3 linked regions of the Collimonas fungivorans genome follow. The protein of the gene in region 1 interacts with the protein of each later gene in a pairwise test. Links are inferred from orthologs where the notes say so. Each region holds a gene or a part of one and is shown in the gene's direction. Other genes may lie near its edges. The genes, in order: grpE, CFter6_RS15190 and groL.

Region 1 (2,853 bases):
GTTTCATCAAGCACTACCACGATCACGAAGCCTACATCCAGGCGCTGAAGGAGTCGGTGCTGGCTTACTGGGCGATGCACGGCACGCCGGACCAGCTGATCATGAGTTTTCACGGGGTGCCGAAGCGTACCTTGCTGCTGGGCGACCCCTATCATTGCGAATGCCAGAAAACCGCACGCCTGCTGGCGCAGCAGCTGGGGCTGGGGCCGGAGCGGTATCAGCTGACTTTCCAGTCGCGCTTCGGCAAGGCCGAATGGCTGCAGCCATACACCGCGCCGACCTTGCAAAAACTGGCGAAGCAGGGCGTCGGCCGGGTCGATGTGATGTGCCCGGGTTTCACCAGCGATTGCCTGGAGACCTTGGAAGAGATTGCGATAGAGGCGAAACAGGATTTCCTCAGGGCGGGCGGCAAGGAATTCCATTTCATTGCCTGCCTGAACCAGGCACCGGCCTGGATAACCGGCATGGCCTCGCTGGTAGAGGAGCACATGATCGGCTGGCCTACCACCGAGAGCGAGCGGGAAGAATTGATGCAGCAGGCTGAGGTGTCGCGGCAACAGGCTGTGCGCCTGGGCGCAAGCCAATAGAACAGCCTATCTGGCGTAGAAATTTTGAGTGTGAGTGCGCCGCTCCGGCAAGGCGCAACTATAATGAGCGCCCAATGCCGGGTGCATATGGGCGTTTATTGCTTGTTTTGCAAGTTGCAAAGGCGATCAGCCAAAGTCAATATAATGCGATCAGTTGCGAATAGCTGATCCAGCTTGCTGCAAGCAAAATATAAACGACCAGAAATGCGGAAATTAACGGTAGTTTCACGATATTTCCCTTTTTGTTTGTTGGGGTGAGGCAACATTCGCTTGTTGGAGTCCACACCTACAGCTTAGTTCCGATGTCGCGTTGCAGCAAACCCTGGCTGGTAAATGTTGTTTCAAATTGTTGCCAGGTTTGATGTATTCCCCCGGCAACCGGACCACGGCCTGCAGCCAAATCAGGGCGCTCATTTTTTAACCCTTGAAAAAGTAAGGGCTTAGCCTCATTTGGCTTCCTATACTTAGTAAGTTATTGATTGTTGGAGATTTTTGAATGGAACACATGGAAAATCAGAACGAACAGGCGCAAACGGAAAAGAGCCAGGTTGCCGAAGATGCAGCGGTAATTCCCGAAACGACGCTGGAAGTCCAGTTGTCGGAAGCGCAAGCCAAGATCGCCGAAATGCAGGATGCTTTCCTGCGCGCCAAGGCCGAGTCGGAAAACATCCGCCGCCGGGCCCAGGAAGATATTGCCCGCGCCCATAAATTCGCGATCGAAGGTTTTGCCGAGGCGCTGGTGCCGGTCAAGGACAACCTTGAAATGGCGCTGAAGATCGAAACGCCTTCGCTGGAATCACTCAAGGAAGGCGTGGAAATGACGCTCAAGCAGCTGTCGTCTGCCTTCGAAAGAAACCGTTTGCTGGAAATCTCGCCGGAAGTTGGAGAGAAGCTGGACCCGATGAAGCACCAGGCTATTTCGACAGTGCCGGCCGAGCAGGATGCCAATACCGTGGTGACCGTGCTGCAAAAGGGCTACACCATTGCCGATCGTCTGTTGCGGCCAGCCTTGGTCGTCGTGGCGCAAGGAAAATAGAAAAAAACGCCAGGAGCGAGCAGTTTAGCGCTTGAAAGCGCGCTTTCGCTCCCTATATTCAGACCATCCAAACATTCATCAGATATTCAGTAAAGGACATACACCATGGGTAAAATTATCGGCATTGACTTGGGCACCACCAATTCTTGCGTTTCGGTTATCGAAAACGGTCAGCCAAAAGTGATCGAAAACTCGGAAGGCGCGCGTACTACGCCTTCCATCATCGCTTATCAAGAAGACGGCGAAATCCTGGTCGGCGCTCCTGCCAAGCGCCAGGCAGTCACCAATCCGACCAACACGCTGTACGCCACCAAGCGTCTGATCGGCCGTAAGTTCGACGAAAAAGAAGTGCAGAAAGACATCGCGCTGATGCCTTACCAGATCATCAAGGCCGACAACGGCGATGCATGGGTAGGCGTGCGCGACCAGAAACTGGCGCCGCCGCAAATTTCCGCGGAAGTGCTGCGCAAGATGAAGAAGACTGCTGAAGACTACCTCGGCGAAGAAGTCACCGAAGCCGTGATCACCGTACCGGCTTACTTCAACGATGCCCAGCGCCAAGCCACCAAGGACGCCGGCCGTATCGCTGGCCTGGACGTCAAGCGCATCATCAACGAGCCGACCGCGGCTGCGCTGGCTTTCGGCCTGGACAAGGCAGAAAAGGGCGACCGCAAGATTGCGGTATATGACCTGGGCGGCGGTACATTCGACGTTTCCATCATCGAAATTGCAGATGTCGATGGCGAAAAGCAATTTGAAGTGCTGTCCACCAACGGCGATACTTTCCTCGGCGGCGAAGACTTCGACCAGCGCATCATCGATTACATCCTGGACGAGTTCAAGAAGATCAACGGCATCGACCTGAAGAAGGATGCAATCGCTCTGCAACGCATCAAGGCTTCCGCTGAGCGCGCCAAGATCGAATTGTCGTCGTCGCAACAGACCGAAATCAACGAACCGTACATCGCCATGGCGAACGGTGCACCGATCCACCTGAACCTGAAGATGACCCGCGCCAAGCTGGAATCGCTGGTGGAAGAGCTGATCGCCAAGACCATCGAGCCTTGCCGTATCGCTATCAAGGACGCCGGCGTCAAGGTTTCCGACATCGACGACATCATCCTGGTCGGCGGCATGACCCGCATGCCTAAGGTGCAGGAAAAGGTGAAGGAATTCTTCGGCAAGGAACCACGCAAGGACGTCAATCCGGATGAAGCCGTCGCCGTCGGC
Region 2 (11,236 bases), 1.4 Mb from region 1 along the record:
CATGACCCATGCCTTGAAGCGCTTGCGGGCGCTCAAGGAGTGGATGCCGCAGCCGCTCAGGGAACGGCCGTGGCCGGACATGACCCGCCAGCTGGCTGACGGCGATGCCGCCATGTTCGTCATGGGCGATTGGGCCAAGGGGGAGTTGCTGGCCTGGGGCTTGAACACCGACCAGGATTTTTCTTGTGCGGCGGTGCCGGGCACGGCAGACTACCATCTATATAGTGTCGATACCCTGGCCATGTTCGCCGGCGACTATTCGCACCAGCCGGCGCAGGAAAAGCTGGCCCAGCTGATCATGTCGCAGCCGGTGCAAAGCGCTTACAATCAGGTCAAGGGTGCAATCTCGGTATGGCGTTCGCCGGATTTGTCGAAAATGGATAGCTGCGCACGCGCCTCATGGAGCGCGTTCAGCAAGGGCAGCGCGTTCCAGGCGCCGAGCCTGGTGCACCGCATGGCCGCCGACGAAACCGCGAAAGACGCCATCGTGGCTGAAGTACACCGTTATTTTGTGGATGACAAGATGGGCGAGAGCGATGTCCAGCGCAAGCTGGCGAGCATTGCACGATCTCTGTCGAAGACAGGAAAGCAGGAATAGTTGATGCGTAAGATATTGATCGTCGACGACGACCAGAAAACCAGGACGCTGCTGAAAGCCTACCTGGAAAAGAACCAGTACGAAGTGCGCCTGGCGCATAACGGCGAGGCGTTCCTGGCTGAGTTCCAGCGCTACGCCGAGGAACTGTCGCTGGTGATCCTGGACGTGATGCTGCCGGATACCGACGGCTTCGCCTTGTGCAAGACGGTCCGGCGCAAATCCAACGTACCGATCATCATGCTCACCGCCAGTTCCGACGAAACCGACCGCGTGGTCGGCCTCGAGCTGGGCGCCGACGACTATATCGCCAAGCCTTACAGTCCGCGTGAGCTGCTGGCGCGCATCAAGGCCATCCATCGCCGTACCGGCATCGACAGCGCGGTGGCGCCGCGCTACTACCGCTTTGTCGGCTTCACGCTGGACACGGTGGAGCGCACCCTGAGCGATCCGGATGGCCAGCCGGTGGCGCTCACCGGTCTCGATTACCAGTTGCTGAAATATTTTGTCGAACACCCGGGCGATGTGCTCGACCGCGGCGTCCTGTGCGAGGAAACCCGCGGCCGCGATGTCGGGCCGCTGGACCGTTCGCTGGATGTGCAGATCAGCAAACTGCGCCTGCGCCTGAACGACGGCGGCAAGGACCCGCACCTGATCAAGACGGTGCGCGGCGCCGGTTACGTATTTTCTGCCGATGTGGCCGCTGCGCAAGTCTGAAGCCGTGCCCGAGCGTAGCTGGTCGGCATGGTATAGCCGGCTGCTGTCCTGGCTGTTGCCGCATACGCTGCTGGGCCGCCTGTCGGTGGTGATGGTATTCGGCGTGCTGGTGACCCAGCTGGCCGGCGGCCTGATCTGGTCCGCGCAATTGCGCAGCAAGGCCGAGGTCGAAACCAAGACAGCGGCGCAGCACCTGGCGCACAGCGCAGCCAGCGCAGTCCGTTTTTTCATGAGCTTGCCGGCGAATTACCGGCCTATCCTGATCCAGCAGCTGCGCGAGATGGGCGGCACCCGGTTTTTTGTGAATACCAACGACGGCCCGGTGACCATCCACAAGATTGCCAACAATGCCCTGGCCAACATGGCGCTGGCCGATATCGGCGCCACACTGAAAACCGACCTGCCGTTCCTGCCCGGTTTCCGCCTGGCGTTTGCCTGGCCCGACGACCTGATGGTGTCGCCGCAAGGTTTGCAGGTTGCCGACCTGCCGGACAGCTGGGTCCAGCATACGCTGCTGATCAAGCCCAACCCGGCGCCGGTGCTGGTGATCCAGACCGAACTCGAGCCCGGCAACTGGCTCTACCTGGCGGCGCTTATGCCGAATCCTTATTTCCTCGACAGCGATAACCCGTTGTCGCCCGAGCGCTTGTTGCTGCAGGGGCTGTCGCTGGCCACCGTGTTGCTGCTGTCGATCCTGGTGGTGCGCTGGACCACGCGGCCGCTGGCGGCGCTGTCGGATGCCGCCGAGGCGTTCGGCAAAGGCGAGGCCGCGCCCGAATTGCCGGAAACCGGCAGCCGCGAATTCATCAAGACCGCGCGCGCGTTCCGCGCCATGCGCGAACGCATCAAGCGTTACCTGGATGACCGCGAGCGCCTGTTCGTCTCGATCTCGCACGATTTGCGCACGCCGATCACGCGCCTCAAGCTGCGCACCGAACTGCTGGACGACGAGCATCTGCGCAGCGAATTCCACGAGGACCTGGACGAACTCGACATGATGGTGAAGGGCGCCTTGCAGTCGGTCAAGGACAGCGATATCCATGAAAACCGCACCGAGGTAAAACTCGATGCCCTGATCCTGCGCATGATCCGCGACGCCCGCATGGCGGGGCACGAAGTGGCGTTTGCCGAATCGGGCCTGACGGTGATGGCCAAGCCGCTGGCGCTCAAGCGCGCCATCGGCAACCTGTTCGACAATGCGCTGCACTATGGCCAGAAGGTGGAAATCTCGGTCGCCGGCCTGATCAATGAGGCCGGCAGCAATATCCAGATCCAGATCCGCGATCATGGCCCTGGAGTGCCGGAAGAAGCTTTGCACAGCCTGTTCGAGCCGTATACCCGGCTGGAGCATGGTCGCGACCAGAATGCCGGCGGCATGGGACTCGGACTGGGCATTGCGCGCAATATCGTGCAGGCGCATGGCGGCGAGCTGCATTTGCGCAATCACGCCGAAGGCGGCCTGGTGGCCACGATCGTTTTACCTGCCGATTAGAACTGGCCAGGGCGGCTTTAAGCGGCCTTCGGTGAAAGCCTATCGATGATTTTTTTGTGCCCAGGATTCTTGCCGTGAAATGCGGCCAGGTTTTCCTGGTCGATGATCTTGAATTTCGCAAACTCGAACGGCCCTCTGCATTCGCAAGTGACGAGTCCGTACTCTCCGCTCGGATAGGCGCCGAACCAGTCGCCGAAATCCTGGTTTTTTTCTATGACGACGTCATTTTCATAAGTCACTGCTTCTTCGGACTTCCACAGTCCGTCGGCATCTATTTTCGGGATCAATAAAGAATCCCCTGAGATCAGCCTGAATCTCTCTTGCGTGTCTTTCAGGCTGTGCCAGCTGGAGATGGCTTGCTCGGGCAGCAGGTAAAAAATGACGGTGCAAGCGCCGGTCCGTATGAATTCGCGATAGAAGCCGCCTTCCGGGTGGGGTTCCAGCGCAAGTCCGGACTCGATATGTTTTGCATCCAGGCGATGGTTTCCAGGCAGCGCCTGGAGTTTTCCGACGTATGTTTCTATATTCGATTTTTCTATAAGCAATCTGCTTTTTTCAGCCGAGCCGGTTTGCGCGGCCGCTGAAATGAGCTCTTCCAATTCGCCAAGGTAGCCGCTTAAATTTTCAATCAGTCTTTCAGGTGAATACATTCTTGTTCCTTTTTACAGGCCGAAGTTATAGTTTTTCGCAACGTGGAGAGCGGCTTCGCGCAGGTCGTGGGCGAGTTCGGAGCGGATGCCGCCGCTGGGGTAGGCCAGCACGTATTTATAGTTGATGTCGGCCTTGAATGGCCGCGTGACGACGCCGTGCGGACGCCAGATCTTGGCTGCAAACGGCTCCACGATGGCGACGCCGAAACCGTTGGCGACCATGGCGTAGCGAGTATGCGAGGTATGCGTCTGGATGGTGTAGTTGGGGCGGATCGCAGCCGAGTTCAGCGTCGACAATTCGCGGTCATAGGATTGCGCGCTGTTGGGCATCCAGCCGATCACGTTTTCGCCGTCCAGGTCTTCCGGCAGGATGATTTCCTTCTGCGCCAGCGGATGGGTCGCCAGCATCGCGCACAGCACGGTGGCTTCCATGATCGGCTCGACTTCGATGCCGGCGAACGGCGGAAACGCCAGGCTCAGCGCCATGTCGACCTTGAGGTCTTGCAGGCTGACCAGAATTTCCGGTACGGTGCAGCTGTCGATCTTGACCGAGACATCGGGATGCTGCTTGAAGAAGCGTTGCAGCACTTCCGGCAGCAAGGTGGTGGACAGCACCGGCAGGCAGGCGACAGTCAAGCCTTCGGGGGCTTCATGGCGGATATTGCCCGCCACTTGCATCAGCCGCTCCAGCCCCAGGAAATTTTCTTCGACTGCCTTGTAAAAACGCACGCCGGCATTGGTCGGCTCGAGGCGACCTTTGGCGCGGTTGAACAGGCGGAAACCGAGGTCGGCCTCTAGATCGGCGATCAGGCGGCTGATTGCCGGCTGGGTCACATGCATGCGGCGGGCCGCAGAGACGCTGGTGCCGGAAATCATCAGTGAGCGGAAAGCCTCGATTTGTCTGAAACGGATCATGATTTTATGTCAATGCAGGGGGTGGTTGTAACGCTCTATAACAAACTGCTATGGCGCATACAAATTTGTGAGTGGACATGATATTCCATTCTTGTGACACTGTCTGCACTGGATATATTGTTATCGGCATAGCCAACAATTGCCAACGATAGCCACACCGATTTTACATTGAACGATGTTTCAATGAGCGCAGCGACAGACCTGTTCTGCCGCTGCGCAAAACGTTTTCTGGTTATGCTCCAGATTTGCCCACAAGGCGCCCTGTTTTAAGAGATTTCGAGGCCCTCACAAGGTGGCTTTCGGATCCTGGGGTCAAGCTAGGCCGCCATGGCCGCAACTCTGCCGATCAGCATTCCCTGCTTCCTTCCCGCCGCATCCCGCACCGTGTTTCTTTTTGCTGCCGTCAGCGAATGAAATAACCCGAGACTTTCCAGCTGCCGTCTTTTTCACGCATGGGCGTGATGGTTTCCGTCGCCGATTTTTTGTTTTCGAATTGCGTCTCGTACTGGATCACCACATATTCGCCATCGGGTGCGCCGGGCAGGGTGGTTGCATACTCTGTGCTTTTCAGCTCACGCATTTTTACCAGGCCGAGCGGCGCCCGTAATGAACGGATCCCGGTTTCCCATGTGTTTTTTGCGATGCCGGTCTTGAAGAATGTACCTGCGCGTTCCCAGCTTTCACCGTATTTGCCGGCGTCGGTCAGCATCATCCAGGTTTTGGCTGCGGTTTCGGCTTGCTGGATGAGCTCGGCTTGCGGGTCTGCAGCGAAGGAGGGCGTGGCAGCGGCCAGCAATGCGACGGTGACCAGCGTCAGTATGGTTTTCATTTTCCTAGCCCCCGGATGAACTGCTGCCATATTGGAAAGTACGCTCAAATCATAGGGGTTGCAGCGGACATACGCAATGCCCGTGACAATATAGAATTGGGGCAACTCTATCAGGAAGCCTACATGTATCGTTTGCCGACCACTGCCACTGCACCGTTTTGCCCTTCCGAAGTTGCCGGCACCGTCTCAGTGCCGAGCAGCGGTCCGTTCTGGAAAAAAATCCTCAGGTTCGTCGGCCCCGGCTTGCTGGTCTCGGTCGGCTACATGGATCCCGGCAACTGGGCCACCTCGATCCAGGCCGGCTCGCAGTTCGGTTACCAGCTGCTGTTCGTGGTGCTGGCGTCCAGCCTGGCGGCAATCGTCTTGCAATGCCTTAGCATGCGCCTGGGCATCGCTACCAACAAGGACCTGGCGGTGCATTCGCGCGAGAACTACAGCCCGCGCGTCAGCATGGGCATGTGGTTTTTCGCGGAGATTTCCATCATCGCCTGCGACCTGGCGGAGGTATTGGGGTGCGCGCTGGCGTTCAAGCTGCTGCTTGGCGTCTCGCTGCCGGCCGGCGTGCTCCTGACCGCGTTCGATACGGTGCTGGTGCTGGGTTTGAAAGGCAAGGGCTTCCGCCAGATCGAAGCCATCATCCTTGGCCTGGTGATCACGATCGCGGTCTGCCTGTTCGCCGAGCTGGTGTTCCTGAAGCCGGACTGGCACGCGGTGGCCGCCGGCATGCTGCCATCCTTGAGCGCGCTGTCGAGCCGGGAGCCGCTGTACCTGGCGATCGGCATCCTCGGCGCCACCGTGATGCCGCACAACCTCTACCTGCATTCATCGATAGTGCAAACGCGGGTGGTGGAAAAGAACGACAGCAGCCGGCGCCAGGCGATACAGCTGTCGCGGCTCGACACCATCGTTTCGCTGCTGCTGGCGCTGCTGATCAACGGCGCCATCCTGGTGCTGGCGGCGAGCGCGTTTCATGCTACCGGAAATACTTCGGTGGTCGATATCGACCAGGCGTATCACCTGCTAGATCCGATTACCGGCAGCGCCGCCGCCGGCATCCTGTTCGGCCTGGCGCTGCTGGCCTCGGGACAGAGCTCGACTTTCACCGGTACCATCGCCGGCCAGGTCATCATGGAAGGTTTTCTCAACCTCAGGATCCCGTGCTGGCAGCGGCGCCTGCTGACGCGCGGCCTGGCCCTGGTGCCGGCGCTGATCGGCGTGCTGACCTGGGGCGAGCATTCGGTGGGGCGCCTGCTGGTGCTCAGCCAGGTGGTGCTGAGCCTGCAGCTGCCATTCGCCATGTATCCGCTGATCCGCCTCACCAGCCGGCGCGACGTGATGGGCGTGTTCGCTAATTCGTGGCTGACGGCGGCGGTGTCCTGGCTGTTGTTCGTGCTGATTTCGGCGGCGAATATCTGGCTGGTGCTGCAGGTGTTCGGCGTCGGCTAGCTGGCGAACGCCGGGATGCCGGTCTGCGCCCGTCCCAGGATCAGCGCGTGCACGTCATGCGTTCCTTCGTAGGTATTCACCACCTCCAGGTTGACCAGGTGGCGGATCACGCCAAACTCGTCGGAAATGCCGTTGCCGCCCAACATGTCGCGCGCAACGCGGGCGATGTCGAGCGCCTTGCCGCAGGAGTTGCGTTTCATGATGGAAGTGATTTCCACCGAGGCGCTGCCGTCGTCTTTCATGCGGCCCAGCCGCAGGCAACCCTGCAGCGCCATGGTGATTTCGGTTTGCATGTTCACCAGCTTCACCTGCACCAGCTGGTTGGCCGCCAGCGGCCGGCCGAACTGCTTGCGCTCCATGGTGTATTGGCGCGCAGCATGCCAGCAGAATTCGGCAGCGCCAAGCGCGCCCCAGGCGATGCCGTAGCGCGCCGAGTTGAGGCAGGTGAACGGGCCTTTCAGGCCGCGCACCTCGGGGAAGGCGTTTTCTTCCGGGCAGAACACCTGGTCCATCACGATCTCGCCGGTGATCGAAGTGCGCAAGCCGACCTTGCCGTGGATGACTGGGGTCGATAATCCCTTCCAGCCTTTTTCAAGGACGAAGCCGCAGATCGCGCCTTCATCGTCCTTGGCCCAGACCACGAACACGTCGGCGATCGGGCTGTTGGTGATCCACATCTTGCTGCCGGAGAGCTGGTAGCCGCCATCGACCTTGCGCGCGCGCGTGACCATGCTGCCGGGATCGGAGCCATGGTCCGGTTCGGTCAGGCCGAAGCAGCCGATCAGTTCGCCGCTGGCCAGCTGCGGCAAGTACTTTTGCCGCGTGGCTTCGCTGCCGAATTCGAAAATCGGCAGCATCACCAGCGAGCTTTGCACGCTCATCATGGAGCGGTAGCCGGAATCGATGCGTTCGATTTCGCGCGCGATCAGGCCGTAGCTGACGTAGCTCAGGCCAGCGCCGCCATACTGTTCCGGAATGGTCGCGCCGAGCAGGCCGAGCGCGCCCATTTCACGAAAAATCCCGGCGTCGGTCTGTTCATTGCGGAACGACATCAGCACCCGCGGCGCCAACTTGTCGCGCGCATAGGCGGCCGCGCTGTCGCGCACCAGGCGCTCCTCGCCGCTGAGCTGCTGCTCCAGCAAGAGCGGGTCGTCCCAATGGAAACTGGCGTGTGATGAAGGCATACGTTTTCTCCAAGATCGTTTGCTATTGCAATCTGCTTATCCGGCAGAGGGGATTGATTTACATCTCGCCGTGGAGCTCGAAAGCGGCGCAGGCTTTCGCCATATTACGGCTTTTACTTATAGTTGCATCCTTGTGCCCATTGTAACCTTGGGCATGCATGCCGCGCGTGTTCGCAGACGCGCATTCCCGCATCTCCGAATCCCCGAATCAATACGCTGCATAGGCCGGGCAGCATCATCGTCTGATAAACCTGAACCAGGAGGCATGAGTGAGGAAACAGTTATGTTGCACCATTCTATCAACGGCATTTTCCGGCATCGCCTGTGCCGGCGTCGACAGTTCCGCCGGACTTGACGGTTTCGAATTCCATGGTTACCTGCGTGCCGGTGGCGGCGCTGCAATCGGCGGCAACGGCGGTGCGCAGCCTTGTTTCCAGCTGGCGGGAGCCGCCAGCAAGTACCGGCTCGGCAACGAGTGTGAGAATTACGGCGAACTGGAAGCGCGGCAAAAACTGTTTGGCCTGGCCAACGGCATGGTCGTCAGCGCCGATGTGATGGCCAGCTTGTACAACCCCGGCAATGTGTTTCCGCATTTTAATTCCAGCACCAATGGCGCCATCCGGCTGCCTCAGGCCTACTTGCAGGCGACCAACCTGCCCGGCATGAATCCGCAGGTGCGTATATGGGCCGGCCGTATCTACTACCATCGGCACGATATTCACACGATAGATTATTATTACTGGAATCCAAGCGGCTTCGGCGCCGGCATCGACAACGTCGCCATCAACGGCTTGCAGTACAGCTATGCTTTGTTCAGGCAAGACGCGCAGTTCCAGGCCCGGCTGGCGAATCGCCACGACTTCCAGGTGGCCGGCATCCGCACCAATCGGAATGGCGAATTGCAGCTGGGTTTGTCGCTGATGCAGAAACCCGCCGGGGTGGATGGGCATGGCGGTTTTTCCTTCACCGCGCAGCACAAGCAGGACCAGCTGTTCGGCGGCTATAACAAGGTTGCCATCCAGTATGGACAGGGGGCGGGGGACACTATCAATACGGTGAACCAGGCATTCCCCGGCCACGGTTGGCGGCGCTGGCGGCTCAGTGAAAGCCTGCTATGGCAATTCACACGCAAATTCAGCGGCATGCTGGCGGCCGTATACCAGCATGAAAGCAGCCCTGGTTACAGGCAGAACTGGATTTCGCTGGGTGTTCGCCCGGTATATGCGGTCAGCGACCATTTCAAGATACAGGCCGACCTGGGGCGCGACGTCGTCAGCCCCGGCAACGGCGCAAGCCGCAGCCTTACCAAGTTCACGATCGGCCCGGCAGTGACGATGGGAAAATCTTTCTTCAGCCGTCCTGAACTCCGCCTGTTCTATACCTATGCCAAATGGAACCAGGCGGCGCAAGACGCAGCTGCCGGTGGCAGCGCCATGGCCCGCGACGGCCCGTTTGGCGGCGCAACCCATGGTTCCAGCATCGGCATGCAGCTGGAGACCTGGTGGTAAGGCAGGGAAAGCCGCGCCCGACTTTCCCGATGCCTAAGCTGCATCAGCCAACTGTTTACGCTTCGGTCAGGGCCGGGTAGTCGGTATAGCCATGCTCGCCCACGCCGCCATACAGCGGGGCATCTTCAAACGGCACGTTCAAAGGCAGGTTGTGCTGCAGGCGATGCACCAGGTCCGGATTGGTGATGAAGGCGCGGCCGAAGGCGACCAGGTCGCCGTGGCCGCTGGCGATTGCCTGGCGCGCCATCATGCGGTCGTAACCGTTGTTGACCAGCCAGGCGCCGTCGAAGCGCTGGTGCAGCGCTTCGTAATCGAACGGGGCGTTGTCGCGTGGGCCGCCGGTGTGGCCTTCTACTACGTGCAGGTAGGCCAGGTCGAATTTGTTCAACTGCTCTACGACATAGTTGAATAGCGGCTGCGGGGCGCTTTCGCTGGAATCGTTGACCGGCGACACCGGCGACAACCTGACGCCGACGCGGCCGCTGCCGATTTCGGCGGTGGTGGCGGCAACCACTTCCAGCAGCAGGCGGGCGCGATTTTCGATGCTGCCGCCGTAGTTGTCGGTGCGGTGGTTGGAGCCGTCGCGCAGGAAGCTGTCCAGCAAATAGCCGTGGGCACCGTGGATTTCAATGCCGTCGAAGCCGGCTTCCAGGGCGCGTCTCGCGGTCTGGCGGAAGTCGTCTACGACTACTGCGATTTCTGTCTGCGTGATTTCGCGTGGCACGGAAGTGTCGATGAAGCCTTCGCCCGGTACATAAGTCTTGGCGTCGGCGCGGATTGCCGAAGGCGCCAGCGGCGCCTTGCCGTCCGGCTGGAAGGAGGTATGCGACATGCGGCCGGTGTGCCAGATCTGGACCACGATGCGGCCGCCTTTTTCATGTACCGCGTCGGTGATTTTTTTCCAGGCGGCGACCTGTTCCGGCGTATGCAGGCCAGGCGTGTTGGCATAACCCTGGGCCTGGGCCGACACCTGGGTCGCTTCGGTGACGATCAGGCCGGCGCCTGCGCGCTGGGCGTAGTACTTCAGGTTCAGTTCGTTCGGCACGTTGCCTTCGCCGGCGCGGTTGCGCGTCAGCGGCGCCATCACGATGCGGTTGGATACTTCGATGTCGCCGATGCGGGCTGGCTGGAACAGGCTGTCTTCGGTGCGGATTTCTGGGGTGCGGCTCATATACATTCCTTCGTGAATAAATCGCTGTCAGGCGATTGGTGGTTTGATTTTCTGCTGAAAAAAAACTGCAATGCAGGTTGATAAGTGACCGGTCGTCTCGAATTTGTTATAAAAAATAGCTTTCATGCCTTCTGTAGTTTTACGGCAGGAAAAAATGGTCGAACATCAGGTTGACGCAGGCGCGCACCGGCGCCGTCGAGCGCTCGATTTTCATGCGCAGCATGGCGCCTTCCCAGGCGTTCCAGAAAAAATCGGTGAGTTGCTCGGCGCTCAGGTCGGTGCGTACCGAACCGTCGGCCTGGGCCTTGCGCAAGTAACTGGCGAAGCGCTTGCGCCAGCCGGCCACCACTTCCTGCAGGGTAAGGCGGCAGAGCTCGCTGGATTCCGACATTTCGGCGGCAAAATTACCCAACAGGCAACCGGCTTTCACTGCGCATTGTTCGTGGTAGCCGATGATGCGTTCGTAGGTGTAGCGCAGCGCGGCCAGCGGCTGTTCCGGTCCCTCGGCAAAATAGCCCGACCATTTGTCGGCGAAGCCGTCGGCGTAGAACGAGATGACCTCGGCGCCGAAGTCTTCCTTGCTCTTGAAATAGTTATAGAACGAACCCTTCGGCACGCCCGCGGCATCGACGATTTCCTTGATGCCGGTGCCGTTGTAGCCTTGCCCCGCGAACAGCCTGAGGCCGGTTTCGAGCAGGGTTGCGCGGGTGTTGTTGAGGACTGTGGCTT
Region 3 (11,171 bases), 170 kb from region 1 along the record:
GTGTCGTCGGTGACGCCGCCGTCGCTCGGGATGCTGCCGGTCTGGGTGCCAACGTCGTCGATGACGTCGCCGATTTCCGGCTTGGCTGGCGCAGTGGTGTCGACCGTCAGGTCGAACTCATTGCTGTCGCTGACCACGCCGGCGGCGTTGGTCGAGGTTGCCGTGATGGTGTGCGGACCTTCGGTCAGGGTTGGGGTAAATACCCAATCGCCGTTGCCATCGGCCATCACTGAACCGACTGCAACCGGGTTGCCGTCGACGTAGATGTGCACCAGGCTGTTGGCGGTAGCCGTGCCGTGTACGGTCGGTGTGGTGTCGTCAGTGACGCCATGGTTGCTGATCGGACCGGTGATGCTGCCTTCATTGTCATCGACCTGGGTGATGGCAATCGTTACGGCGCCGGTGTCGACGATGAAATGGGTCGGGGCAGAGACCGGGCTGGTATTGCCGGCCTGGTCCACTACCTGGTTGCTGATGGTGTGCGCACCGTCGGCCAGTGGGGTCTCTGGCGTGTAGGTCCAGTTGCCACCGGCGTCGACCGGCACGGTCTTGACCGGCACGCCATCAACGATGACGACCACGCTGGTGCCTGGCTCGGCCTTGCCGCTGTAAGTCGGGTTGGCGTCGTCGGTGGTGTCGTTGTCGGCAATCTCGCCGGTGCGCGCACCGACGTCGTCGATCAGCGACAGATCGGTCGAGGCGCCTGGCGCCGTGGTATCGATGTTGATCGGGTATTGGCCGGTCGACACGCCGCCAGCGCTGGCGGTAAAGTTGTGCAAGCCGTCTGTCAGCGGGTTAGCCGCCGGCACCGGGAAGCTCCAGTTGCCGTCAGCATCGGACGTGGCCGAACCCAGTGCGACCGGGTTGCCGTCGACATAGATCATGACCACGGAACCGGCAGGTGCAGTACCGATTACCACCGGGGTATTGTCGTTGGTGAAGCCGTTCTCGGCAACAGGGACAGGCGTTGCGCCGTTGTCGTCGTTCACGCCGATGATGGCGGGCGCCGTCGGCACGCCGCCGGTAGCCACATCCAGGTCGAACTGGTTGCTTGGATCGCTGATATTGCCGGCAGCATCGCTGGCCTTGGCGGTCAGGTTATGCTCACCCAGGGACAGCGGGAAGTCTGGCGTGATGGTCCAGTTACCGCTGGCGTCCGCCTTGGTGGAGCCGACAGCTTTGTCGCCGTCGTACAAGGTGACGATGCTGTTCGGTTCGGCCTTGCCGCTGACGGTAGGTTGCGCATCGTCGGTGGCTGGGCCGCCCGAGGTCAGCGGGCCGGTCGAAGCGCCCTGGTCGTCGATGACCAGGTCGATGGTCGGCGCATCTGGCGCCAAGGTATCGATGTTCACGGTCCATGGATCGGACGGATCGCTGGTGTTGCCAGCCGGATCGGTAACAACGACGGTGAAGTCATGCTTGCCGTCATCCAGCGGCGGCGGGGTGAATTCCCACTTGCCGTCGTCGCCCACGATCGCGGTGCCGATAGGATTGCCGCCATCGCTGATGACCACGGTGCTGCCTGGCGTCAGGCCGCCACCGCCGCCGCCGCTCAGGGTCGGGGTATTATCGTCGGTATCACCGCCGTTGGGGATGGTGCCGGTCTTGCTGCCGACGTCGTCAGTGACGTCGCCGATGGCTGGCTTGCCTTCCATGGTGTCGACCACGACCACCCAGTCCGCCGATGGCAGGCCGACATTGCCGGCGGCGTCAGTCGCCGTGGCGGTGAATTTGTGCGGGCCGTCAGGCAGTTCGCTGGAGGTGATGGTCCAGTTGCCGTCAGCGTCGGCGACAATGCTGCCAACCTCGTTGCCGTCGGCGTACAGCTTGACCAGCGAACCGGCTTCAGCCTTGCCGCTCAGGGTCGGGGTCTTGTCGTCGGTCATGGCGCCGTTGTCGAGGAAGCCAGTGCTGCTGCCGGCGTCGTCCAAGGCCGATTCGATCAGGACCTGGGCTGGCGCGACCGTGTCGATGATGATGTCGCGGCCGTCCGATGGCGGTTTGCCGTCTTCGATCACGACGATCTCATGCGGGCCGTCGTCCAGCGGGTTGTCAGGGGTAAATGTCCACTTGCCGTCGTCGTCGACGATGGTCGAGCCGATCGGCTTGCCGTTGTCGATGATGGTGATGACTTTACCCGGGGTGCCGCCGTCGCCGATGATGGTTGGGGTGTTGTCGTCAGTGCTGCCGCCCGGAGGAATCGAGCCGGTGGTGGTGCCGACGTTGTCGGTGATATCGCCGATGGTCAGCTTGCCGTCGCCAGGATTGCCTGGGTTGCCGCCGTCGCCGGGATTGCCTGGGTTGCCGCCGTTATCGCCAGCAAGCGCCGCGCCGATCAGGCCCAGCGCGCCCAGGCCGAACAGGCCAAGGCCAAGCCAGCTCATGCCGGCGGCAGGCACCAGGCCGCTGCCGAAGCCGACCAGCGGGTTGCGGCCGAGCACCAGCGGGGAACTCACGCCTTCGCCCAGCATGCCGGCTTCATGGTTAGCTTCCGCATCGGAAGCGATGTATTCGTAATATGCGCCGTCTTCGGCCACGCCGACCAGCTCTTCGCCCTGCCCGTCTGCGCTGTAGAAACCTTCGATGATCAGCTCAGGATCTTCGTAACCGGTGCCTTCCAGGGACACGTGCAGGTCGTTGCCGACGCGGTGTACGGTGATGTTTTCCGGGGCTGCGCCGGTGTCGGCATCGGCCAGGATGAATTTGCCGCCCTTGATGGCTTTCACCTTGGTGGCGGAACCTTGCTTGGTCGTGCGGAGGTCCACGCTCTGCGTGATTTCCTTGCCATCGACCACGATTACTTTAACTGCGCTTGCTGCCATGATAATAATTCCTTAAAAGACTGAATTGCTTAATGTGAACGGTGGTAGCGACGGTACGCCACAACGCGGTTGTGCCGCTTGAGACTGCGGTCTTGCGCGTGCCGGCGTGTCCGATAAAAATCAGCTACACCCCATGCGCAGTAAAACCCGGCCGTGAAAGACATCTTTCGTGGTTGCCGAGCTTCGACGTAGAGCGGATTTTAGAGATGAGACAACTTGCGGTCTGTAGGCTCGGATTGACTTCGAATGGGGATAAATCCGTGAAAAATGTAGGACAAATCCGAGCGCTGTCGGACCGTCGTTTTAGCGCGATTGCGCTGGCAGCCAGTATCTGCCTATGAGACGGCTATCGCGGCGATAGCCACGGCCGGGAAAATCGACGGTTCTATTGCTGAAGAGCGGCTGTGTCATTGCTGATTCAGGTATTTACAACGAGAAGAAACTGTGCAAAACATTGTTAAATCCATGTCACAAAAATTCCCCGGCAGCCACGATATGACATTTCGATTGATGCCTGATTCGCAAACCCCTGATCCACCACATTGATGCCGGGGAGCATAGAATAGAAGCAAGCTGACGTCTGAAAACAACAAAAATCATGCGCCATTTCGGTTTTTATCGATTATTCGAATACGTTCGAAGCAAACCTGTCCGCGTAATGGCCGCCCTGCTTCTGGCAGCGGCCGCTCCTGCGCCGTGCGCATTCGCATCGAACCTGTCCGCGCGCGACCCTTCACAACTTACTCCGGCCCAGATCATGCAGTACATCGAGGAGCAAAAGGCAAGGGCCGCTGCCGGCAAAGGAAGCGACACGTCATCGACACCCTCGACGTCTGCGCCGCCGATGCTGCTCGAACCCAGCGGCAGGCCGTGGTGCTTGCGCTTCATGCCGAGCCTCCGCGTCGAAGACCTGGCCGAGCCGTTCCGGAGCAACGTGAAACGGTTCATTGCGGCGCTGGAGCAGGCCGGCATGCGCGTCGTCATTACCACCACCTACCGTCCGCAAGAGCGTTCCTACCTGATGCATTACTCGCTGCAAATTGCGCGCGACAAGGAGCGCCCTGCTTCCGTGCCGGCCTGGCGCGGGGTCAATATCGACTGGTCGCACCGGGACCGGGACAAGCTCAAGGCGAACCTGGCGCAAGCGAAGTCAGCGGCGCGCGACATGGTGAGCGGCTACGGCATCAGTTCGGTGCCGGTCAGCAGGCCGGGCCGCTCGGCGCATAATTTTTCGCAGGCGATCGACATGGTGATTACCGGCTATGCCGGCAAAACCATTGTCGACGCCCAGAAAAAAACCAGGACCGTACAAAACTTCATCGACCTGAAATCGGTCGGCGCTTCCTACGGCGTCATCTGGTACGGGCCCGAGGATAGCGTGCACTGGTCGGTCGATGGAAATTAGTCGTAGGGTGGATACCCGTGCCCACCCCACCAATAAGGCCATTTCATGAAAATAGTGTTTGCGTTGTTTTTCCTGGCAGTGCCGATGACGCCGCTGTTTGCGGCAGCCCCGGCGGCTGGATTATGGGAGGACGTGCTGGTGGTCGATGACCACACCTTGCAATTGATCTCGCACCGGCATTTCATCTTCACCGACCGGAAGCTGGCCGCGCCCACGGTGTTCACAGCGCTCAAGGATTTCGGCGGCGAGATCGACGCGTTTTGCTGCCTTGAAGTGCAAGATACAAATCCGCTTTCGGTCACCGAGATCGAGAAGAAATTCAGCAGCGATCACGATTTCGTGCAGCGTTTTTCACAGATCCGCGGCCTGCCGTACATGTATGAAGCGAAGCTCGCCAAGCGTGAAATCTGGAACGACAAGATGCTGCTGCTGAAGGGACGCAGGAAAGACGCTGACGACATCCCGTTTTCCGCGCCGGTCATCGCCGGGCGGCTTGGCTTCTCTGAAATTGCGGGCAACCGCTTCACCACTGCCGACGGCCACCAGGTCGAACTGAAGACCCGTTTCCCGGATAAAAACCGGCAGCGGCCGTTGCTGCATCGCTTTACGGTCGACGGTAAGAGAACGACATTCAGTGTGCCGGTTTTAGGAAATTGAACAACATGGATTGCACAAACTCGCATCTACGAGCTCCACTCGATTTGCAAGGCCGTAGGGTGGGCAGGTTTTTCTGCCCACGCTGAATTGGCGCGCTCCCGCGTGGGCACAGGGTGCCCACCCTATATCAGTTGGCGTTCACGCCTTCCATCTCGGGGATAGAATAATTAGGGTCAGAGTCGAATTATTTGCATTGTCAAAAAGAAACATTCGATCGGCGACGATTGCAAAAAGACGTTTAATCCCCCCTACGCCTGAAGATTATCCGGCGAACTCGAATGCGGGCTTGAAAAATCGACAGAGCGTCCCTATACTTAGCACTCGTTAGGAGAGAGTGCTAACAATCTCCTCGACCTAGTCACTGTGCGGCGCATTCATATAGCAAAGCAGAGCGGTCAGTCCACTTTGCTGCGATGTTGCTGCAAATACAAATAACCTGTTGAATCTCAAGGAGTCACATATGAATCTTCGTCCTTTGCACGATCGCGTCATCGTCAAGCGTCTCGACCAGGAAACTAAAACTGCATCCGGCATCGTGCTGCCAGACGCAGCTGCCGAAAAGCCGGATCAAGGTGAAGTCCTGGCCGTCGGTAACGGCAAGATTCTGGAAAACGGCAATGTCCGTGCGCTGGCAGTCAAGGTTGGCGACCGCGTTCTGTTCGGCAAATACTCCGGCCAGGCTGTCAAGATCGACGGCAATGAACTGCTGGTAATGCGCGAAGAAGACCTGTTTGCCGTAGTCGAAGCCAAGTAATTCCGGCCAGGCCGGAATTCTCTGGTTGGCCGGCGCCTGGCGCTTCCGACCGGATCCGGTCACTACCCAATCGAATTGAACCTATTCAGGAGAATAAAACATGGCAGCAAAACAAGTAATTTTCGGCGATGAAGCACGCGCCAAGATCGTCAACGGCGTCAACATCCTGGCTAATGCAGTCAAGGTGACCCTGGGTCCTAAGGGCCGCAACGTGGTCCTGGAACGCAGCTTCGGCGCTCCTACCGTCACTAAAGACGGCGTTTCGGTCGCTAAAGAAATCGAACTGAAAGACAAGCTGGAAAACATGGGCGCGCAGCTGGTGAAAGAAGTCGCTTCCAAGACTTCCGACAACGCTGGCGACGGTACTACTACTGCAACCGTGCTGGCGCAAGCCATCGTGCGCGAAGGCTTCAAGTATGTTGCCGCCGGTTTCAACCCGACTGACCTGAAGCGCGGTATCGACAAAGCTGTTGTCGCCATCGTTGCCGAAATCAAGACCCTGTCGAAGCCAACCACCACCAGCAAGGAAATCGCCCAAGTCGGTTCGATCTCGGCTAACTCCGACACCGACATCGGTGAAATCATTGCCAAGGCAATGGACAAGGTCGGCAAAGAAGGCGTGATCACCGTTGAAGACGGCAAGTCGCTGGAAAACGAACTGGACATCGTCGAAGGCATGCAATTCGACCGCGGCTACCTGTCGCCATACTTCATCAACAACCAGGAAAAGCAAGTTGTTGCCCTGGAAAACCCGTTCGTCCTGCTGTTCGACAAAAAAGTTTCGAACATCCGTGACCTGCTGCCGATCCTGGAACAAGTCGCCAAGTCCGGCCGTCCTCTGCTGATCATCGCAGAAGATGTCGAAGGCGAAGCGCTGGCTACCCTGGTTGTGAACAACATCCGCGGCATCCTGAAGACTGCAGCTGTCAAGGCGCCAGGCTTTGGCGACCGTCGTAAAGCCATGCTGGAAGACATCGCTATCCTGATCGGCGGCCAAGTGATCGCTGAAGAAGTCGGCCTGACACTGGAAAAAGCTACCCTGGCTGAACTGGGCCAAGCCAAGCGTATCGAAATCAGCAAGGAAAACACCACCATCATCGACGGCGCCGGCGAAGCCATCACCATCGAAGCACGCGTCAAGCAAATCCGCGCGCAGATCGAAGAAGCCTCTTCGGACTACGACCGTGAAAAACTGCAAGAACGCGTCGCCAAGCTGGCCGGCGGCGTTGCGCTGATCAAAGTCGGTGCTGCTACCGAAGTTGAAATGAAAGAAAAGAAAGCCCGCGTTGAAGATGCTCTGCACGCTACCCGTGCAGCAGTTGAAGAAGGCGTTGTGCCAGGCGGCGGCGTGGCATTCCTGCGCGCACGTGCCAACATCAAGGACCTGAAGGGCGACAATCCTGACCAGGAAGCCGGCATCAAGATCGTGCTGCGCGCGATCGAAGAGCCACTGCGCCAGATCGTATTCAACGCTGGCGACGAGCCATCGGTTGTGGTCAATGCAGTCCTGGCTGGCAAGGGCAACTACGGTTACAACGCTGCCGACGGCACTTATGGCGACATGATTGCACTGGGCATCCTGGACCCAACCAAGGTTACCCGTTCGGCATTGCAAAACGCCGCTTCGGTTGCTTCCCTGATCCTGACTACTGAAGCGATGATCGCTGAACAGCCAGAAGACAAGTCGGCTGGCGGCATGCCAGGCGGCATGGGTGGCATGGGCGGTATGGGTGGTATGGACGGCATGATGTAATTCCAAAGGCCGGCATTCTTCCGGCCTTTGTGAAACATCTGTTGTTGCTTTATGAAAAAGCCTGCGATGGTTATCCGTCGCGGGCTTTTTTACATCGCGCTCCGTAGCCCGTTAAATGGGGTCAGAGTAATTTTCGCAAAAAACGCGAAAAAAACTCTGACCCCATTTAACTACGTCTGCGGTGTTTGTATTTGCATAGACACGACGGTAATAACGCCATGCCTAAATGTTCCTTCCCATGCTTGACAAACGCTTATAAAATAAGCACCTACTAAAATACATAACGGCGGCGAGATTGTTGATGTTTATGCAATCAGCTGCCTTTTTTCATTCTGAAATGATAGAAATCAAAGCAGTCACCCAGCGCTTCAACGGCGCGCGCGGGCCGGTCGATGCGGTGCGCAACGTCAGCCTGTCGATCCGCAAGGGCGAAATCTTCGGCATCATCGGCCGCAGCGGCGCCGGCAAGAGCACGCTGGTGCGTTGCCTCAACCTGCTGAACCGCCCTACTTCCGGCAACATCGTCGTCGACGGCAAGGACCTGACCACGCTCGACGCCGAGCAGCTGCGCGGCGCGCGGCGGGAAATCGGCATGATTTTCCAGCACTTCAACCTGCTGTCGTCGCGCACCGTGTACGACAACATCGCGCTGCCGCTGGAGCTGGCCGGCTTGTCCAAAAGCGAGATCGCTAAAAAGGTCACGCCGCTGCTGGAACTGGTCGGACTGACCGCGCTCAAGGACAGTTATCCGGCGCAGATCAGCGGCGGCCAGAAGCAGCGTGTCGGCATCGCGCGGGCGCTGGCGAATGAGCCGAAAGTCTTGCTGTCCGACGAAGCCACCTCGGCGCTCGATCCGGAAACCACTCGTTCCATCCTGGAACTGCTGCGCAAGATCAATCGCGAGCTGGGCTTGACCATCGTCTTGATCACGCACCAGATGGAAGTCATCAAGATGATTTGCGACCGCATGGCGGTGATGGAAAGCGGCGAAGTGATCGAGCACGGCGAGGTGCTGGAGCTGTTCCGCTCGCCCAAGCACGAAGTCACGCGCGCCTTGATCGGCGACGTGATTGCCCAGGAACTGCCGCAAGGCGTATTGCAGCGGCTGCGCGCGCGGCTGGCGCAGAGCGATGCCGGCAGTGGCACCGATCATCTGTTCCGCTTTGCATTCACAGGCTCGGGCGTCGATCAGCCGCTGTTGTCGGAAGCAGTACGCAAGTTCGATCTCGATTTCAACATCCTGCACGGCCAGATCGACGAAATACAAGGACAGGCGTTCGGCTCGCTGGCGATTCTGGCCAACGGCACCAGCGAAAACATCCAGGCCGCCATGGCTTACCTGACAGCCCAGGGCGTCACAGTAGAGGAGCTCAACCATGTCATCTGAAATGCTCGATCTTTTTTTGTCGTCGTTCGGGAAACCCTGATGATGGTCGGCATCTCCGGCATTCTCGGCGCCCTGCTTGGCGTGCCGCTGGGTATCGCGCTGCACCTGACCGGCCGCGACGGCGTGTTGCCGCATCCGCTGTTCAACCGGGTCGCCGGGCTGATCGTCAATGCGGTGCGCTCGACACCGTTCATCATCCTGCTGGTGGCGGTGATTCCATTCACGCGCTTTTTTGTCGGCACCTCGATCGGCACCGCGGCGGCGATCGTGCCGCTGACGATTGCTTCCGCGCCGTTCATCGCGCGCCTGGTGGAAACCGCGCTGCGCGAAGTCGAACGCGGCCTGATCGAAGCGGCGCAGGCGATGGGCGCCACTACCTGGCAGATCGTCTACAAGGTGCTGGTGCCGGAAGCCTTTGCCGGCATCGTCGCCGGCCTGACGATCACCTTCGTCAGCCTGGTCGGTTATTCGGCGATGGCGGGCGCCATCGGCGGCGGCGGCCTCGGCGACCTGGGGATACGCTACGGTTACCAGCGCTTCCTGCCTGAGGTGATGCTGCTGGTAGTGGTGATCCTGATCGTATTTGTGCAACTGGTGCAGACGCTGGGCGACATCCTGGTGCGCCGCCTCAGCCATCGCTGATTTTTTCGGGACCCTGCGCACGCAGTTGCTGGCGCCGGACCTGCCATGATTTTTGAAAGGAAGAAAATGAATCGTCGTCAATTAGTGCAGTTCTTTACCGGCCTGGGCCTGATCGCGGGCTTGAGCGCCGCTCCCGCCAGCGCCGTCTTCGCGCAAGACAAACCGATCAAGATCGGCGCCACCGGCGGTCCGCATGCGCAGATCCTGGAAATCGTCAAAAAAGTGGCGGCCAAGGATGGCTTGGTCATCCAGGTGGTCGAATTCAGCGACTACATCCAGCCCAATGCCGCGCTGGCTGCCGGCGACCTCGACGCCAACAGCTACCAGCACTTGCCTTACCTGGAAGCGCAGATCAAGGACCGCGGCTATAAGCTGGTGAATGTCGGCTACACCATCACTTTCCCGATGGGCGTGTATTCCAAGAAAATCAAGTCGCTCAAGGACCTGAAAACCGGCGCCCGCGTCGGCGTGCCTAACGACCCGACCAATGGCGGCCGCGCCCTGCTGCTGCTGCAGGCGCAAGGCGTGCTGAAACTGAAGGCGGACGCCGGCTTGAAAGCGACGCCGCTGGATATCGTGGACAACCCGAAGAAACTGAAGATCGTCGAAATCGATGCGGCCCAGCTGCCGCGTTCGCTGGATGACCTGGATGCGGCCGCGATCAACGGCAACTATGCCGAATCCGCCGGATTGGATCCGACCAAGGACGGCATCGCCATCGAAGCGGCGAAAGGCCCGTATGCCAATGTCATCGCGGTGCGTGCCGCCGACAAGGACAAGCCTTGGGTAGCCAAGCTGGTCAAGGCTTACCACAGCCCTGAAGTCAAACAGTATGTCGTGAACCAGTTCAAGAGTTCGGTGATTCCGGCCTGGTAATACAAGGCAAGAACACAAAAGCCCGCGCTGCATAAACAGCGCGGGCTTTTTTTTGCGCATGAGAGACGCTCTGCGTGGGCAGAAAACCTGCCCACCCTACGGCCTGACTTATTGCCAGCGCAAGCCGTAGCCGACGCTCAGGCCGGTATTGGTGCCGGTTGAGCTGACGCCGATGCCCCAGGCGCTATTGCCCTTCTTGCTGACCGCCCTGAATTGCAAGGACAGCGCACCGTAACCTTGGTAGGAACCGATGCCGACGCCGAGGCCTTTTTCGCCTCCGTACAGGGTCGGCATCACCGCGCCCGTCGCCGCCATGCTCATGGCGATACCGGCGTAGGCAATACGCTTGATGTCGCCAATCTGGTTTTGTATATCGCGCAGCTGGGACACATTCACGGCGTCAGTCAGGTTGATCCCTGGCGCAACGTTGGTGATGCGGCGCTCGCTGCCGACGGCGCCGACCGACACCGTATTGACCTGGTTCGCCACCGAATAGGCGCCCAACGCCACCGAACGGTTCGCCGTAGCCTGGGCACCGGCGCCCAGCGCTACCGCATCGTTGCCTGAAGCCAGTGCATCATTGCCGACTGCCACGGTCGGATCGCCGGTAGCGCGAGCGTTGTAGCCGATCGCCACCGAACCTGCTTGCGAAGCCAATGCACGGAAGCCGACTGCGGTGGTGTTGGTATCGGTCGCCTGCGCGTTCGAGCCGATCGCCGTTGCGCCATCCTTGGTCGCTTGCGCGCACAAACCTAAACCGGTGGCGTCGACGCCGTTGACGCTGCCACAGGTGGCGGCGTTCACATTGTTGACGGCCGTGCCGCTGGTGCCGCGGGTGCGCACGCTGCCGTTGCTGTTGGCGCCGCCTATGGTGG

What was found.
Region 2: the proteins of grpE (region 1) and CFter6_RS15190 interact in binary tests that used the Escherichia coli proteins (3 or more experiments, as listed by UniProt). The link is inferred for Collimonas fungivorans from one-to-one orthologs.
Region 3: the proteins of grpE (region 1) and groL interact in binary tests that used the Escherichia coli proteins (3 or more experiments, as listed by UniProt). The link is inferred for Collimonas fungivorans from one-to-one orthologs.

Annotation. Positions count from the first base shown.
Region 1 is NZ_CP013232.1:4,946,379-4,949,231, reverse strand. It holds grpE (nucleotide exchange factor GrpE), read left to right. Parts: upstream 1-1,083; coding sequence 1,084-1,623; downstream 1,624-2,853. Other genes in the region: dnaK (molecular chaperone DnaK), read left to right, coding at 1,729-2,853; hemH (ferrochelatase), read left to right, coding at 1-587. UniProt on the Escherichia coli protein: Participates actively in the response to hyperosmotic and heat shock by preventing the aggregation of stress-denatured proteins, in association with DnaK and GrpE. It is the nucleotide exchange factor for DnaK and may function as a thermosensor.
Region 2 is NZ_CP013232.1:3,549,408-3,560,643, reverse strand. Bases 4,499-7,482 are described here. They hold CFter6_RS15190 (Nramp family divalent metal transporter), read left to right. Parts: upstream 4,499-5,321; coding sequence 5,322-6,644; downstream 6,645-7,482. Other genes in these bases: CFter6_RS15185 (acyl-CoA dehydrogenase), read right to left, coding at 6,641-7,482; CFter6_RS15195 (DUF4019 domain-containing protein), read right to left, coding at 4,773-5,198. In the rest of the region: CFter6_RS15220 (ABC transporter substrate-binding protein), read left to right, coding at 1-598; CFter6_RS15215 (response regulator), read left to right, coding at 599-1,312; CFter6_RS15210 (ATP-binding protein), read left to right, coding at 1,290-2,804; CFter6_RS15205 (cupin domain-containing protein), read right to left, coding at 2,822-3,454; CFter6_RS15200 (LysR substrate-binding domain-containing protein), read right to left, coding at 3,467-4,369; more of CFter6_RS15185, read right to left, coding at 7,483-7,828; CFter6_RS15180 (maltoporin), read left to right, coding at 8,098-9,336; CFter6_RS15175 (alkene reductase), read right to left, coding at 9,392-10,507; CFter6_RS15170 (TetR/AcrR family transcriptional regulator), read right to left, coding at 10,647-11,236. UniProt on the Escherichia coli protein: H(+)-stimulated, divalent metal cation uptake system. Involved in manganese and iron uptake. Can also transport cadmium, cobalt, zinc and to a lesser extent nickel and copper. Involved in response to reactive oxygen.
Region 3 is NZ_CP013232.1:4,769,893-4,781,063, forward strand. What follows is about bases 5,146-8,064. They hold groL (chaperonin GroEL), read left to right. Parts: upstream 5,146-5,738; coding sequence 5,739-7,391; downstream 7,392-8,064. Other genes in these bases: groES (co-chaperone GroES), read left to right, coding at 5,345-5,638; CFter6_RS20935 (methionine ABC transporter ATP-binding protein), read left to right, coding at 7,729-8,064. In the rest of the region: CFter6_RS20910 (Ig-like domain-containing protein), read right to left, coding at 1-2,822; CFter6_RS20915 (hypothetical protein), read left to right, coding at 3,481-4,227; CFter6_RS20920 (hypothetical protein), read left to right, coding at 4,273-4,884; more of CFter6_RS20935, read left to right, coding at 8,065-8,778; CFter6_RS20945 (MetQ/NlpA family ABC transporter substrate-binding protein), read left to right, coding at 9,487-10,296; CFter6_RS27055 (YadA-like family protein), read right to left, coding at 10,405-11,171.